DNA from 3 places in the Kocuria oceani genome. Region 2 is predicted to be linked to each of the others. Evidence: riboswitches for the same ligand, from Rfam matches in the RefSeq annotation. Region 2 holds a riboswitch; each other region holds the start of a gene.
The links. A riboswitch is a leader RNA that binds a small molecule or an ion and turns the genes downstream of it on or off. The one in region 2 is predicted to bind S-adenosylmethionine.
Positions count from the first base shown of each region.

Region 1: another riboswitch for S-adenosylmethionine. It lies ahead of PU704_RS01575 (cobalamin-independent methionine synthase II family protein); the one in region 2 lies ahead of PU704_RS11575 (hypothetical protein).
Region 3: another riboswitch for S-adenosylmethionine. It lies ahead of PU704_RS01705 (LLM class flavin-dependent oxidoreductase); the one in region 2 lies ahead of PU704_RS11575 (hypothetical protein).

Region 1 covers NZ_JARAMH010000001.1:315,956-321,394, reverse strand. Annotated here, with positions in the region: gene PU704_RS01585 (IclR family transcriptional regulator) at 1-662, shown strand, start outside; gene PU704_RS01580 (3-hydroxybutyrate dehydrogenase) at 679-1,434, opposite strand; SAM riboswitch class I at 1,607-1,711, shown strand; gene PU704_RS01575 (cobalamin-independent methionine synthase II family protein) at 1,724-2,941, shown strand; gene PU704_RS01570 (cobalamin-independent methionine synthase II family protein) at 3,017-4,234, shown strand; gene PU704_RS01565 (MFS transporter) at 4,488-5,439, shown strand, end outside.
Region 2 covers NZ_JARAMH010000009.1:63,784-69,222, reverse strand. Annotated here, with positions in the region: gene PU704_RS11595 (cell division protein PerM) at 1-1,126, opposite strand, end outside; gene PU704_RS11590 (glycosyltransferase family 4 protein) at 1,240-2,403, shown strand; gene PU704_RS11585 (PIN domain-containing protein) at 2,407-2,790, opposite strand; gene PU704_RS11580 (hypothetical protein) at 2,813-3,001, opposite strand; SAM riboswitch class IV at 3,015-3,140, opposite strand; SAM riboswitch class IV at 3,422-3,535, shown strand; gene PU704_RS11575 (hypothetical protein) at 3,544-3,840, shown strand; gene PU704_RS11570 (hypothetical protein) at 3,988-4,173, opposite strand; gene cspE (transcription antiterminator/RNA stability regulator CspE) at 4,360-4,566, opposite strand; gene PU704_RS11560 (TetR/AcrR family transcriptional regulator) at 4,803-5,333, opposite strand.
Region 3 covers NZ_JARAMH010000001.1:345,814-351,252, forward strand. Annotated here, with positions in the region: gene PU704_RS01695 (maleylpyruvate isomerase N-terminal domain-containing protein) at 11-691, shown strand; gene PU704_RS01700 (CoA-binding protein) at 851-1,315, shown strand; SAM riboswitch class IV at 1,400-1,514, shown strand; gene PU704_RS01705 (LLM class flavin-dependent oxidoreductase) at 1,591-3,009, shown strand; gene PU704_RS01710 (DUF4383 domain-containing protein) at 3,161-3,646, shown strand; gene PU704_RS01715 (baeRF2 domain-containing protein) at 3,750-4,880, opposite strand; gene PU704_RS01720 (hypothetical protein) at 5,041-5,271, shown strand; gene PU704_RS01725 (SDR family NAD(P)-dependent oxidoreductase) at 5,348-5,439, opposite strand, start outside.

The sequences.
Region 1 (5,439 bases), on a different contig from region 2:
CCGGGCTGACGCGCCCCACCGTGCACCGCCTCCTGACGGGCCTGGCCGAGGAGGGGCTCGTGGACCGCCCGGCCGGCAGCACGGCGTGGCAGCTCGGCCCGGAGCTCTACGTGCTGGGCGCGGTCGCGGCCCACCGCTACCCGATCCGGGAGCTGGCCGGACCGTCGCTGCGCCGGCTCGCCGAGGCCACGGGGGAGAGCGCGTTCCTCTCGGCCCGCCGCGGACCCGAGACCGTGTGCCTGGCCCGGGTCGAGGGGGCCTTCCCGATCCGCTCCCACGTGCTGTACGAGGGCCTGCGGCTGCCGCTGGGCGTGGCCTCGGCCGGCTTGGCGGTCCTGGCCCACCTGCCGGACGCGGAGGTGGAGCGGATCCTCGCCGCCACGCCCGCCGCCCGCGCCGAGTGGGGCCCGCTGCACACCCCCGAGCGGATCCGCGAGCTGCTGGAGGACGTGCGGCGGGAGGGCTTCGCGGTGAACCCGGGACTGATCGTGGAGGGCAGCTGGGGCATGGCCGCGGCCGTCTTCGACACGACCGGCGCCCCCGTCTACGCCCTGAGCCTCACCGGGATCGAGCCCCGCTTCGCCGGGGAGCGCCGCGGGCTCCTGGGGCGGGCGCTGCTCACGGAGGCCCACCGGCTCTCCCGGGAGCTCGGCCACCGCTGAGCGGCCCCCGGCCCGCTCAGCGCGCCGTCCAGCCGCCGTCCATCGTGTAGGACGCGCCGGTGACCATGGCGGCGTGCGGTCCGGCCAGCCACGCCACGAGGCTGCCGACGTCCTCGGGCTCCACGAGCTTCTTCACCGGCGTCTCGCCGAGCATGATCCGCTCCACGACCTCGGCCTCGGGGATCCCGTGCACCCTGGCCTGGTCCGCGACCTGCTTCTCCACCAGCGGGGTGCGCACGTAACCGGGGTTGACGCAGTTGCTGGTCACCCCGTGCGCCGCCCCCTCCAGGGCCACGGTCTTGGACAGCCCCTCGAGGCCGTGCTTGGCCGCGACGTAGGCGCTCTTGTAGGGGGAGGCCCGCAGCCCGTGCACGGAGGAGATGTTCACGACCCGCCCCCAGCCCCGCTCGTACATGTGCGGCAGGGCCGCGCGCACCAGCAGGAACGGGCTCTCGAGCATGAGCACGAGGATCCGGTGGAAGTCGGCGGGGTCGAAGTCCTGGATCGGGGCGACCTTCTGGATGCCGGCGTTGTTCACCAGCACGTCCACCTCCAGACTCAGCCCGGCCAGCGCCGCGGTGTCGAGCAGGTCGACGGCCCACGCCCGCCCCTCGAGCTCGTCCGCGACCCGCTGCGCACCGGCCTCGTCGACGTCGGCCACCACCACGTGCGCCCCGGCGCCCGCCAGAGCCCGGGCCGCGGCCAGCCCGATGCCGCTCGCTCCACCGGTCACCAGCGCGGTGCGGCCCTCGAGGCCGTGGTCCTGGAACATGGGGAACCTTCCTTCCGTCCGCCGCGCCCACAGGGTCCGGGGCACCGGTCACCGTCACGGTATGTGATCCGGAGCACGACGGCGAGCAGGGACCCGCGCGTCACACGGCGTCATGCCCGTCACGCGGCTCCCGAATGGCGCAACGTCCCGGCCGTGGGATTGGATGGGGTCGTCACCATCCAGAGCGGCCGAGAGACCTGGCTCGACGACGCCGCAGCAACCCGCACGGACGGCCCCGCGCCCTCCGCCCCGGTGCTACCGCCAGGACCGATGGAAAGGACAGCGCCCCATGCTGCACAGTGCCGACCGCATCCTCACGTCCCACGCCGGGTCCCTCCCCCGGACCCCGGAGCTGCTGCAGGCCAACGAGGCCCGCCTCCCGGGCGCGGCCGGTACCGAGGAGTTCGACCGCCTGCTGCGGGACGCCGTCGTGGACGTCGTGCGCCGCCAGCGCGAGGCCGGCATCGACGTGGTCAACGACGGCGAGTACGGCCACGCGATGACCCACTCGGTGGACTACGGCGCGTGGTGGACCTACTCCTTCGACCGCACGGGCGGGCTCGAGATCGTCGACGACAACGACATCCACGTCCCGAAGCGCTCGGCCCCCGGCAGCGTGGTGCTCACGAGCTTCCTGGACCGGCGGGACCTCGCCGCCTTCCACGACGCCTACACGGACCCCTCCTCCGGCATCCACCTGGCCGACCCCGACCTGCCGCCGCCCGTGTTCCCGGCCGCGACCGGCCCGCTCTCCTACACCGGCCAGGCCGCGGTGGCCTCCGACGTCGCGGGCCTCACCGCCGCGCTGCGGGAGACGGGGGCGGCCGAGGGCTTCGTCGCCGCCCTGTCCCCCGGCTCGGCCGCGCGGATCGGCAACCACCACTACGCGAGCGAGGAGGAGTTCCTCTACGCGTGGGCGGACGTGCTGCGCGAGGAGTACACCGCGATCCTCGACGCCGGCCTGGTGCTGCAGATCGACGACCCCTCCATCGCCGAGTCCTGGGACCAGATCAACCCGGAGCCGGCCGTCGAGGACTACCGGCGCTTCGTCCAGGTACGGGTGGAGGCCCTCAACCACGCCCTGCGCGGCCTGCCCCAGGATCGGATCCGCTTCCACCTGTGCTGGGGCTCCTGGCACGGCCCGCACACCACGGACCTCGAGTTCAGGTACCTGGTGGACCTGCTGCTCTCGATCGACGCGGGCGCCTACTCCTTCGAGGGCGCCAACGCCCGGCACGAGCACGAGTGGAAGGTCTGGGAGGACCACGCCCTGCCCGAGGGCAAGCTGATCCTGCCCGGCGTGGTCTCGCACGCCACCAACGTCGTGGAGCACCCCGAGCTCGTCGCCGACCGGATCGAGCGCTACGCGAGGCTCGTGGGGCGCGAGAACGTCATCGCCTCGACCGACTGCGGCCTGGGCGGGCGGGTGCACCCGCAGATCGCGTGGGCGAAGCTCGAGACGCTCGCCCGCGGCGCCGAGCTCGCCTCGCGCCGGCTCTGGGCCTGAGCGCCCCGCTTCCCCCCGCCCCCGCCACCCTTCCCCGCTGCCCGCCCCCGCCGCCCCACTCCGAGGAGCACCTCCATGACCCTGCAGAACACCGACCGCGTGCAGACCACCCATGTGGGCTCCCTGCCCCGGATCCCCCGCCTCCTGGAGGCCAACCGGCAGCACGCCCAGGGGGCGATCACGTTCGAGCAGCTCACGGACGAGCTCGCCACGGGCGTCGAGGACGTCGTGCGGCGCCAGCGGGAGACCGGCGTGGACGTCGTCAACGACGGCGAGTACGGGCACACGATGTCCAGCGCCGTCGACTACGGGGCCTGGTGGAACTACTCCTTCTCGCGCCTCGGAGGGCTGACGCCCACGGACGAGGACCGGTGGGCGTCCACGGAGCGCCGCCGCTCCTCGCCCGGACACGTGGTGCTCACCAGCTTCCCGGACCGCCGGGACCGGGAGCGGTTCCGGGAGGCGTACGAGGACCCGGCGTCGGGCATCCTCACCGGGCGCTCCTCGACCGCGCAGCCGAAGATCACCGGGCCGCTGACCTACACCGGCCAGGAGGCGGTGGCCTCCGACGTCCGCAACCTCAAGGCCGCCATGGCGGCCACGGGCGCGGAGACCGGGTTCGTCGCCGCGCTGTCCCCCGGCTCCTGCGCGCGCGTGACCAACGAGTACTACCGGACCGACGAGGAGCTCGTGTACGCGTGCGCCGACGCGATGCGGGAGGAGTACCTGGCGATCACCGGCGCCGGGCTGATCGTGCAGATCGACGACCCCTCCATCGCGGAGTCCTGGGACCAGGTCAACCCGGAGCCCACGGTGGAGGACTACTTGGCGTTCACCCGGCTGCGCGTCGAGGCCCTCAACCACGCGCTGCGCGGGATCCCCGAGGAGCAGGTGCGCTTCCACCTGTGCTGGGGCTCCTGGCACGGCCCGCACACCACGGACCTCGAGCTCAAGCACCTCGTGGACCTCATGCTGACCATCGAGGCCGGCGGCTACACCTTCGAGGGCGCCTCCGCCCGCCACGCCCACGAGTGGAAGGTCTGGAAGGAGCACCCGCTGCCCGAGGGCCGGGTGATCATCCCCGGAGTGGTCTCCCACTCCACGAACGTCGTGGAGCACCCCGAGCTCGTCGCGGACCGGATCGAGCAGTTCGCCTCGGTGGTCGGCCGGGAGAACGTCGTCGCCTCGACCGACTGCGGACTGGGCGGACGGCTGCACCCGCAGATCGCCTGGGCCAAGCTGGAGTCCCTCACGGCCGGCGCACGCCTGGCCTCGGAGCGGCTGTACGGCTGAGCGGATCCCGGCCCGGGCCGCAGGAGCACCCGGACGGCAGGCGCATCCACGGCCGTTCGTGCCCGGCCGATTCTCAGCCCCCTCGCCGACGGGCGGGCTCCGTCACAATACCGGCGCGGCATCCGATCGTGGTGCATCCATAGTGACAGGTGTCACTTTCCTCCGTAAGATCTCCTTGAACTACCGAACGTTCGGTTATTAGGCGTTCGGTTCCGCCGAGGACGACCCCGTCCCCGACCACACTGGAGATCCCATGGCGCACGCTGACACCGCCCCGGCAGGGCGGCACGAGATGTCCCACGAGGAGCGCAAGGTCCTCGCGGGCACGCTCGTGGGCACCACCATCGAGTGGTACGACTTCTTCATCTACGCCCAGGCGGCCGCCTTCGTCCTGGCCCCGCTCTTCTTCGAGCCGCTGGAGTCCGCCAACGCCGGCCTCGCCCAGGTCGTCGCCTGGGCCTCGCTGGGCATCAGCTTCCTGTTCCGCCCGCTGGGCGCCGTCGTCGCCGGCCACCTGGGCGACAAGTACGGTCGCAAGATCGTCCTCGTCCTCACCCTGGTGGGGATGGGCGCCGCGACCATGCTGATCGGCCTGCTGCCCACCTACGCCACCATCGGCATCTGGGCCCCGGTCCTGCTCATCCTCTTCCGCGTGATCCAGGGCTTCTCGGCCGGCGGCGAGTGGGGCGGTGCGGCCCTGATGTCCGTGGAGCACGCCCCGCGGCACAAGCGCGGCCTGTTCGGGGCCTACCCGCAGATCGGCGTGCCGATCGGCATGCTGCTGGCCACGGGCTTCATGTTCGCGCTCACCTCGATGATGTCCCCCGAGGACTTCCAGGCCTGGGGCTGGCGCATTCCGTTCCTCTCCTCCGTGGCGCTGATCATCGTGGGCTACCTGATCCGCAAGGCCGTGGACGAGTCCCCGGTGTTCAAGGAGATGCAGCTGCGCAAGAAGGAGTCCTCCGCTCCCCTGGGGCAGCTGTTCAAGAAGAACTCCAAGCAGGTCACCCTCGCGGCGCTGATCTTCGCCGCCAACAACGCCGCCGGCTACCTGGTCATCGCCTTCTTCGCCTCCTACGGCGCCAAGTCCCTGGGCATGGACCGCTCCGCGACCCTGATCGCGTCCCTCATCGGCGGCCTCGGATGGCTCGTGTTCACGATGCTCGGCGGTGCGATGTCGGACAAGGTCGGGCGCGTGCGCACCT
Region 2 (5,439 bases):
CCGCGACCGCGCCGATGAACAGCGCGGTCAGCAGCGTGGAGAGCGGGAAGGTGATCCAGCGGGCGGGCAGCCGGATGGCCATCCAGTCGTCGAGGTGGTTCTCGCCCTCCCGCAGGAACCACCAGCCGGCGAGCACCCCGGCCAGCACCGGCAGCACGACCACGACCGCCGACCAGGACGGCAGCTCGCCGGGGGGCAGCGCGGCCAGGGCCGGGAGCAGCGGGACCGGCCCGGTCTGCGTGCCCAGCGGTGACGTGTGCGTGCCGTCCCCCACCTCGAAGCCCGCGCCGGTGGCCCACGCGAGGGCGTAGACCGCGAGGTTCGGCAGGTAGCCCAGCTGCAGGCCCGTCAGGGCGGTGTCCCCCGGGACCCCGGTGCCCAGCCGCTGGTAGACGTTCACCACGTCGTTCCAGTTCCACAGCAGCGCGGCGGCCAGCAGCGCCGCCCCGGCACCGACCCCGGCGACGGCCGCGACGAAGCCCGCCCGCAGCACCGCCCACACGTAGGAACCGGCCCACCGCGAGTACTGGCTCGTGCGCTCGACCCACGCGGCGGCGTTGACGCCGATCAGCCCGGGCAGGGAGCGGGAGGCCCGGTACGCCCCGACGAACGCGCCCAGGGCCACCGGCACGAGGGGGAACACCGCGGCGGCGGCCGGTCCCGCCGCGATCTCGCCGGTCCCGAAGAGCAGCGCGGCCACGGCCCCCGCGGCGGAGTACACCGCGAGCCCGCTCAGGTACGGCTGCCAGAACTGGCCCTCCCAGCAGGCCCGTGCCAGCCGCCGGCCGGCGTGCCAGGCCAGCACGAAGGGCACGAGCGTCAGGCCCAGCGGGACGAGGTTGACGGTCCCGGTGGTCGCGGGCAGTCCGGCCCCGGGGTCCAGGGCGACCTGCAGCGGGGTGAGGTGGGCCAGCAGCCACACCTGGCCGGAGAGCACGAAGCTGCCGGTCAGCCCGAGCGAGTCGAAGCCGTCGGCGAGCCACACCATGAGAACGGTCAGCAGGATCAGCAGGTAGGAGACCACGGCCACGGAGCCGAGCTCCACCACGCCCTGCAGCCACAGCGGCATGGGCACGCCGCGGCGGTCGGCGGACGGGGCGGGGGAGGAAGAGCCTAGGGAGTTCATCACCGCCCATCTTCCCACGCCTCCGGGGCCCGGGCCGAGGCTTCACGGGGCCTTCACCGGCGGGCCACGTGCCGCTCCCCCGGCGGACGCCCGTGCCGGGAAGGCTCGGCGCCATGAGAGTCGCCGTGGTCGCCGAACAGTTCCTCCCCCACCTCAACGGTGTCACCCACTCGGTCCTGCGGGTGGTCGAGCAGCTGAGCGCCCGCGGGCACGACGTCGTGGTCCTGGCGCCCTCCTACGACCCCGCGCCGCTCGGGCGCCTCGCCGAGGACGTCGTCGAGGGCCTCGACGGCGTGCCGGTGCACCGGCTGCCGGCCCTGCCGCTCACCGGCTATCCCGACGTGCGCGTGGCCGGCGGCACCGTGGCCCGGGTGCGCCGGCACCTGGAGCGGTTCGGCCCCGACGTCGTCCACGTCGCCTCCCCGTTCGTCCTCGGCCGGCGGGCAATCCTCGCGGCCCAGCAGCTCGGCGTGCCGGCCGTGGCCGTGTACCAGACGGACGTGCCCGGCTACGCGGCGAAGTACGGAGCGCCCTTCCTCGAGCAGCTCCTGTGGGGGCACGTGCGGAGCATGCACAACGCCGCGGCCCTGACCCTCGCCCCCTCCTCCTCGGCGGTGGCGCAGCTCACCGTGCACGGGGTGCGCGACGTGCACCTGTGGCGGCGCGGTGTGGACACCGCCCGCTTCTGCCCGCGGCACCGCGACGAGCGGTGGCGGGCGGAGGTCGCGGGCGGCCGCCGGATCGTGGGCTACGTGGGCCGGATCGCCCCGGAGAAGCAGGTCGAGGACCTCGCCGCGGTCGCGGACCTGCCCGGCACCCGCCTCGTCGTGGTGGGGTCCGGGCCGGAGGAGGAGGCGCTGCGGCGCCGCCTGCCGGACGCGCACTTCACGGGTCGCCGCTCCGGGGCCGAGCTCGCCCGCATCATGGCCTCCCTCGACGTGTTCGTGCACCCGGGCGAGTTCGAGACCTTCTGCCAGACCGTGCAGGAGGCCATGGCCTCGGGGGTGCCGGTGGTGGCCACGGGCCGGGGTGGTCCGGTGGACCTCGTCGACTCCTCCCGCACCGGCTGGCTCTACCCGCCGGGGGACCTCGCGGCGCTGCGCGGGCACGTGGCCGACCTGCTCGGCGACGAGGCCAAGCGGGCCGCCTTCGGGGCCGCCGCGCACGCCGCCGTGCAGGGCCGGACCTGGGACGTGCTGGTCGGGCAGCTGCTGGAGCACTACGACCGGGCCGTGGCCCTGGGCGCCCGCGGCCCGCGCCACCGCCGGACCGTCTGAGGCCTATCCCCGGGCGGGGACCGCGTCCAGCACGGGCACGCCCGTGCCGGCGTACCGTCCGGGCTCGGCGCTGAGCACCGTCAGCCCGTGCACCAGGGCGGTGGCAGCGGTCAGACCGGCCACCGGGTCGGCCGTCCCCGCGGCGCCGAGAGCGCCCCACGCCCGGCTCACCGCGGCGTCCACGGGGAGCACACGGTCCGGGAAGCGCGCTTCCAGCTGCTCGGTCCACGGCGTCTCGTCGGGCCGGTCCGACAGCAGCTCCCCCAGCACCAGGGCGGACAGGAACAGCCGCCGGTGGCCGTGCCGGCGCAGGGCGGCGGTCAGCTCGGGCGCGCGCTCCGGGGTGCGCACCCCGAGCAGCACGGAGCGGTCCAGGAGCAGGTCCATGGCGTGGATCCTCCGCCGGTCCTCAGGCCGCGGCGGCGAGGCGGCCGCGGACGGGCGCCAGCAGGAAGTCCACGAACTCCGTGCGCGCCTGAACCACCCGGGCGTAGTCGTCGATGCTCATCGCCGCGCAGCCGAGCACGGCCGGAGCCTCGGGAACGGGGGCGGGCCCACCCGGGCGGGCGGCGACGACGGTGGGAAGGGCGTCTGACATGACCAGGATCCTTCGGGCGCTCTTGCTCGCAGCGGGTGCCGCCACGGCGGCGATGCGAGCCGCTTCGTCATCCGAACCACCCGTGAACATGGGGTTGGTGCCCGGTCTAGTCGGAGCTTGGCGACCGGATCTCTTGAAGCTGCCCCCATTCAACCACATCCTCCCCGCCGGGTCCCGCCCGGCCGGTGTGGCCGGGCGTGTGAGCCGACCTTCCCCGTCCCGTCACCGCGGCGACACCTCGCCGACACATCGTTGCGCTGGAATGGGCTTCGAGCACCCGGGCGGCCCCCGACATTGCGGCCGACATCACGGTTCGGTCACACAAGTCATGGCCGTCTTGCCGGTCTGTCGGAGGCGCGGGGTAGCCTGGATCTGCTTCTCGAGATGCGGCATCCGCGTGCTCGACGGAGGGCGCACCGCCTTCCGGAGGGACCGCGGAGGGGCTCCGACCCGCTGTGCGCCAACCCGATGTTCCCGGGTGGATCGGATGACGAAGCGGCGGGCAACGGCATCGGATGCCCGCAAGAACGTCAGGAGAAAACATGACCATGTCCGAAGAAAGAATCACTTCCACCACCGATCAGCGGGAGGAATGGGTCGACGTCACCGTCACCGCCCTCCCCGATCTGCACCTCGTCCGGATCACCTCGACGGACGGCGACGTGCAGGAGTACCTCAGCGCGGAGGCCGACGACCTCGCCGCCGCGGCCGAGCACACGGCGGGCACCGCGCAATGGTGCGCCAAGTACCGCCAGCTCCTCGTCCCCGGCGCCCTGGCCGCGACCGGGCGGCACCCGTTCTTCAAGCTCCACCCCGCGTCCCTCCCGCTGTCGGCGTAGCCGGCGGGCCGGACACGACGAAGGCCGCAGCCCGATGGGCTGCGGCCTTCGTCGTGCGGTCGGCGCCACGGCGCCGGACGTCCGGGAGCCGCCGTCGCGCGTGCGGCGCCGTGGCCCTCGGCGGAGCGGCTCCCGCGGCGCGGCGGCTCACTCCAGGCCGTAGTCCCCGGCCGAGCCCCAGCCCTCCCCCGCCTCGTCGGCGGAGCCGTCCAGCTCCCACTCGCAGACCTCGAGCTCGAAGGGCACGAAGACGTCGAGCTCGGCGTCGGAGACGCGGTTCACCACGAAGGGGTCCTCCTCGTCCGGCGGACGGGACGGGACGGGTCCGGTCATGCGAGCTCCTCCCGGTCGGCGACGGCACGAGATCCGACGGCACGACATCCGGCGGCGCGGCACCCACCGGCGCCGCGTGCGAGAGTCCGCAGGCTGTTGCCGGCGGAACGACAGAACCGCCGCCGGGCGCAGGCCCGGCGGCGGTTCTGGACGATCAACGGGCCCGTGAGCCCTTCGAGGAGAACGTCAGGAGATGACGGTGATGTTCGCGGCCTGGGGGCCCTTGGGGCCGTCCTGGGTCTCGAACTCGACGCGGTCGTTCTCGTTCAGGGAGCGGAAGCCGCCCGAGTTGATCGCGGAGAAGTGGGCGAAGACGTCCTTGGAGCCGTCCTCGGGGGTGATGAAGCCGAAGCCCTTGTCAGCGTTGAACCACTTGACGATACCGGTAGTCATGGTGAGACCTGATCTTTCGTGAGATGAACGTTTCCCGACGTTCGAGAAACACAAGAGTTGTGATGCGTGGAAAACGTCTTCTCAGAAAAACTGCTGCACCCGGATGGGCCGAACTGCTTGAAATACAAAAACGACAACCTCAACAACTTCGCTCCACTGTACACGAGTTCCGGCGCCCCGCCACCCCGGTGCGGGGCGCCGGACGCGGCCGCCGGCTCCGGCCGGCGGCGTGCCGCTCAGCCCGCGAGCAGCTCGTCGGCGATCGCGCGCACCCGCGCCCGCTCCTGCGGGTCCGGGGGGAAGACGTCGGCGGCGTCGGCGAACCACACGCCGTCGGCCAGCAGACGCACGGCCAGCAGACGGGTGCGCTGCTCGACGGGCAGGTCGTCGGGGAGGTCCACCCAGGGGGCGATCCGCTCCACCCAGTGCTTCTTCAGCTTGGCCCGCAGCCGCTGGTCGGTGAGCATCACGAGGTCGGTCTCGTCCACCTCCCCGGACAGGCACCAGTCCAGGTAGGCGCGCACGCGCTCCTCTGCGGGCACCTGCTCCGGCGGGGCGGACAGGCGCCGGGCCATCTCCGCGTCCCAGCCGTCCAGCACCCGGTCCACCAGGGCGAACATGAGCGCCTCCTTGGTCCGGAAGTGGTACATCACCCCCGGCTTGCTCAGCCCCACCCTGCGGGCGGTCGACTCCAGGGACACCGTGCCGCCGCTGCGCACGAGTTCGAGGGCGCCGCTCAGGATGCGGTCGCGGCTGGAGGAGTTCATGCACCCCACTTTACCAACCGGAAGGTTGGTGACACTATGTGACGCAGGCCGCTGTCCCGTCCAGGCGGAACAGCGGCCGTCGCGGGGACGACGACGTCCCGCTCCC
Region 3 (5,439 bases), on a different contig from region 2:
CCATGGACCCATGACGAGCCGGCACACCTCGACCCGGGCGGACCTGGTCCGCGACGCCTGCACGGCGTTCGCGGCGGTCCTCGACGGGCTCGGTGACGACGACTCCTGGGCGCCCACCGGCTGCCGCGGGTGGTCGGTGCGCGACCTCGCCCACCACTGCGCCGCGGACGCGGTGCGCGGTCTGGTCGCCCTGCACACGCCCACCACGGCCCGCCCGGACCGGGACGCCGCGACCTACTGGGCGGCCCGGGGCGCGGATGCCGTGGCCGCGGCCGAGGTCCGGCGCCGCACCCGGGCGGCGGCGAGCCTCTACCCGGAGTGGGATGAGCTGCGGGGGCACTACCGGGAGTCGGCGCGGGCGCTCGTGCACGCGGCGGAGCGCTGCCGGCCCGGCGGGACGGTCCGCACCCAGGGCCACGTGCTCCGGGTCGACGACCTCCTGAGCACCCTGGCGGTGGAGTCCACGGTGCACCACCTGGACCTCATCGAGCACCTGGAGGGCTGTCCGGGACCGGCGGTGGACGGGCTCGCCGAGGTCCGCCGGGTCCTCATCGACCTGTGGGAGCGGGAGCCGCCCGAGCACTGGAGCGATGAACACTTCGCCCGGGTGGGCACCGGCCGGGCGGCCCTGCCCGCCCAGGACCGGGCCCAGCTGGGCCCGGAAGCAGACCTCCTCCCCCTCTTCTCCTGACCCTCCGCCCCCCCGCCGAGGTTGCACGTGTCGGCGTCCCGTGCGCGGTGGATTCATAGGGTCGTTGCAACGCTTCGGTCGGTGGCCGGGACCTGCAATCTCGGGACACGGTGGGGCGCGATCGGGGCGAGCGGGGCGGGTCCGTGCCAGGGTGGGGGCATGAGCCGCAACGATCCCGCCGTGATCGACCGCCTGATGACACAGCCCGGACGCTGGGCCGTGGTGGGGCTGACCGGGAACACGGCCCGGCCCGCGCACTCGGTCGCGAAGCGCATCCGGGACGACCTCGGCATGACGATCGTCCCGGTCAACCCGAAGGGCGAGGTGGTGCACGGGGAGCCCGGCTTCCGCACGCTCGCCGAGGTCCCGGGGCCGATCGACGTGGTGGACTGCTTCGTCAACTCCCGCCGCGTCGGAGCGGTCGTGGACCAGGCCGTCGCCGCCGGCGCGAGGACCGTGTGGCTGCAGCTGGGCGTCGTGGACCACGCGGCCGCGGCCCGCGCCGCCGCCGCCGGGCTGGACGTGGTGATGGACACGTGCCCGCTGATCGAGCTCGGGGCGCGGCTGCGGCAGGGCTGGACGCTGGACCCGCGGCGCACCCCGCCGCTCGCGCCGCCGGTCTGACTCCTGCCGCGGTCCTGCCGCGCACCGGGAGGACGAGGGGTTGCCCCGCGTCCGGGGGGACCCGCTAAGCTGGTCCGCGACGACGATGACGAGTCCCGACGCGAAGCTCTGGCTGGTCGGGCGGCAACCCTCTCCCGTAGCGGGGTGCCCCAGATGAACATCGGGCCGCGGCGCACCCGCCCCGCGGCAAGTACGGCGCCCCTGAGTGCGTCGGACCCGCGAGCAGGTCTTCACGACGCACGGGCGCGGGTCGGTGATCGACCGTGGAGGTCCCTGTGAGCAAGCGCATCGCCCTGAACGCCTTCGACATGACCTGCGTGGGGCACCAGGCCCCGGGCCTGTGGAAGCACCCGCGCTCCCGTGCCGACGAGTACAACACCCTCGAGTACTGGACGGATGTCGCCCAGGTCCTGGAGAAGGGCCTGTTCGACGCGATGTTCCTCGCCGACGTGGTCGGCTACTACGACGTCTACCAGAACTCCGCGGCGCCGGTGATCAAGGACGCCACCCAGATCCCGGTCAACGACCCGTTCATGCAGATCTCCGCGATGGCGGCCGTGACCAAGCACCTCGGCTTCGGGGTGACCAGCGCCATCACCTACGAGCAGCCGTACCCGCTGGCGCGGAAGTTCGCGACCCTCGACCATCTGACCAGGGGTCGGATCGGCTTCAACGTGGTGACGTCCTACCTGAAGTCCGCGGCCGAGAACCACGGACTGACGGAGCAGATCTCCCACGACGAGCGGTACGAGATCGCCGAGGAGTTCATGGAGGTCTGCTACAAGCTGTGGGAGGGGTCCTGGGAGGACGGCGCGGTCAAGCGCGACCGCAGGAACGGGGTCTTCGCCGACCCGTCCCTCGTGCACCCCATCCAGCACCACGGCAAGTACTTCGACGTGCCGGGCATCGGGCTGACCGAGCCGTCCCCGCAGCGCACCCCGCTGATCTTCCAGGCCGGTGCCTCCTCGCGCGGGCGCGCGTTCGCCGGGCGGCACGCGGAGGCCGTGTTCGTGGGCGGCATCCGCCCGGACCTCACCCGCGTGGTCACCGACAAGCTGCGCGACGAGGCCGAGGCCCAGGGCCGGGGGCGGGACGACCTCAAGATCTTCGCCATGCTGCACGTGATCGTCGACGAGACCGACGCGAAGGCCGAGCAGAAGCGCCGCGACTACGAGCAGTACGCGGACGCCGACGGCGCCCTGGGCCTGGTGGGCGGCTGGTCCGGGGTGGACCTGGGCCGCTACGACGAGAACGACGTGCTGGAGTACATCAAGACCGACTCCATCCAGTCCTTCCTCACCCCGTTCACCACCGCGGACCCGAAGAAGAAGTGGACGGTCAGGGAGGTCGCCAAGCACATCTCGATGGGTGGGATGGGCGTGCCGATCGTCGGGTCCCCGCAGACGGTGGCCGACGAGCTGGAGCGGTGGATCGACGACGGTGGCCTGGACGGCATCAACCTCGCCTACCACGTCTCCCCGGGCTCGTTCGAGGACTTCGTGGAGTGGGTCGTGCCGGAGCTGCAGAAGCGCGGCCGCTACCGCACCGCCTACGAGGGCACCACGCTGCGCGAGAACGTCTACGGTGCCGGACAGACCAAGGTGCTCGACACCCACCCGGCCGCCCGGTACCGGGGCGCCTACGCCGGCAAGCCGTCCGCCGCCGACACGCCCGCCCGCGATCTCGTGTCCTGACCCGTCCGTGACCGGGGAGGTCCGCCACAACGTTTGATCTCGGACGCCGACGCAGTACGCTGGTGGTACCAAGCATGCTTTCCATGAACGTCCGCCCCTCCGGGATCCGCACCCCGGATCACCGCAGACACACAGGAAGCGAGGCACCACCATGACCACCCCCGCCGCCCGGCCGGACCGCCGGACCACCCACCGCTCGCCCGTCCAGACCGCTGCTCTTCTGTACGGCGCGGTCTTCCTGCTCGTGGGCATCGCAGGATTCATCCCCGGCATCACCACGAACTACGACCAGCTCATGGTCGCCGGCCACCAGTCCGAGGCCATGCTCCTGGGCATCTTCCAGGTGTCCTGGCTGCACAACATCGTCCACCTGCTCTACGGCGTGGCCGGCCTCGCCCTGGCCCGCTCCGCCTCCGGGGCCCGCAACTACCTGCTGTGGGGCGGCCTGGTCTACCTGGTCCTGTGGATCTACGGCCTGCTCGTGGGCCAGGAGTCGCAGGCGAACTTCGTTCCCCTGAACACCGCCGACGACTGGCTGCACCTGTTCCTGGGCGTGACCATGGTGGGCCTGTCCTTCCTGCGCCGCGACACCCACGACCGCAGCGCCACGCGCAACACCACCGGCCCGGCCTACTGACCGCTCCGCCGGTGCGGTGCGCAGAGCGGGCGCACCCAGCAGGCCGGCACCGCAACGGCTCCCCCGCCTCGGCGGGGGAGCCGTTGCCGTGCCGCGGGGCCGGTCAGCCGGCCGGGGCGGCGCTCCAGCGCAGCAGGGCCGCAACGTCCGTGCTGTCCGGCAGGGCACCGGGCGGCACGAACACAGGCCGGCCGTCGGTCAGCACCGCGGCGCGGACCAGCGCGGCGTCGGCGGGGACCCGGCCGAGCACGCGGGCGCCCACGGCCTCCGACTCCGTCACGGCGATCCACGGCTCGGCGTCCAGTGCGAGCAGCTCCTGCTCCGCGTCCAGGTGGGTGTCGTCGATCAGCAGGGTCTCGGCCTGCGCCTGCTGGAGCGCCGCGACCACCGGTTCGATCCCGGACACCGCCGTGGGGTCCGGGCGTCCCCGCTGCTCGGCCAGCCGCTCGAGCAGCTCGTGCTGCCGGTGGGCGATGACCTCCGCGACGCGCCCCTCGACCTGGTGGGCGAAATCGGCGGACTGGCTGCCCTCGGCCCGGGTGTTCGCGTCCACGACGCTCACCAGGGCGCGGGCGGCCTTCGACAGCTGCTCCTCGACGAGGCCCCGGGCCCGCAGGTCCCCGGCCAGGACCACCAGCTGCGCCCCGCTCCCGGCCACGACCTTGTCGATCTGCTCGGCGACCTGCTCCGTGTTGCGCCGCCACACGTCCTCGGTGTGCCGCTGCCAGCGTCCCTGCGACCAGCCGCCGCCGGGGAACTTCTTCAGGTGCTCGGTCTCGCCCTCGATCTGCTGCTCGTCCAGGGCGCGGGCCCGGCTGGCGTACTCCAGGCAGATCTCGCCGCCGTCCCGCCCCACCTCGGCCACCACGTAGGGGAAGTCGTCCGGACGGTGCCGGAACAGGGGGGTGAGGTCGGGCACCTCGCCCACCTCGAGCACGCCGCGCCCGGCCAGGGGGCCGGGGAGGACCTCGTCGATCTCCACGGTGCCGTCGCGCACCAGCAGATAGCGGCACACCGGGTCCGGCACGCCCTCCGCCGGGCGCACGGCGGCCTCCACCGCGGCGAGATCGGCCTTGGACGCCCCCTGCTGCTCCAGCTCCCGGCAGATGTTCTCCGGCAGGACGTCGATCGCGTGCAGCGAGTCGACCGTGCCCGTGCTGATGTCCGTGTACACGGTGCACCAGGGGCCTGTGCTCTTGAACAGTTCGGCGTAGCGATGGAATCGACTCGTCATGGTGGACAACTCCTGCTGTTGAGCGGTGCTTCCTGTGGTGCAGACCACGTTATCGGACGCCCAGGGGGCTGGGAACAGCGGCCGGGCCGAGTAGGGTCGGACGCACGCGACCGGTCGCCCGACCGGTGGCTCCATCGGTCCCACGACGCAGGAGGAAGCCATGAGCGACGCACCCGCATCGAGCAGCGAGTACGACGAGGCCGACCGGCTCGAGCAGTCGATCGACGCCGAGCCGCCCGAGATGGACGACCAGGACGTCGAGGCGTCGGCGCACACCCCCGACCGTTCGGAGGCGTCCTCCCTCGAGGCGAATCCCGCCGACCTCGAGGAGCAGGACCGCGAGGTGGCGCTCGACGAGCCGGCCGAGGGCTCGACGCTCGAGGAGATCTGAGCCCGGCGCCGCGCGGGCCCGCCCGGCCGTTCCCGCGGACGGCCCGCGGCGGGCGCCGCCGCGCAGGGCGCGCGGCTCAGACCGCCGACCAGCCGCCGTCCGAGGGCAGGACGACACCGTTGACGTTGGACGCGTCGTCGCTGGCGAGGAAGACGATGACGGCGGCCA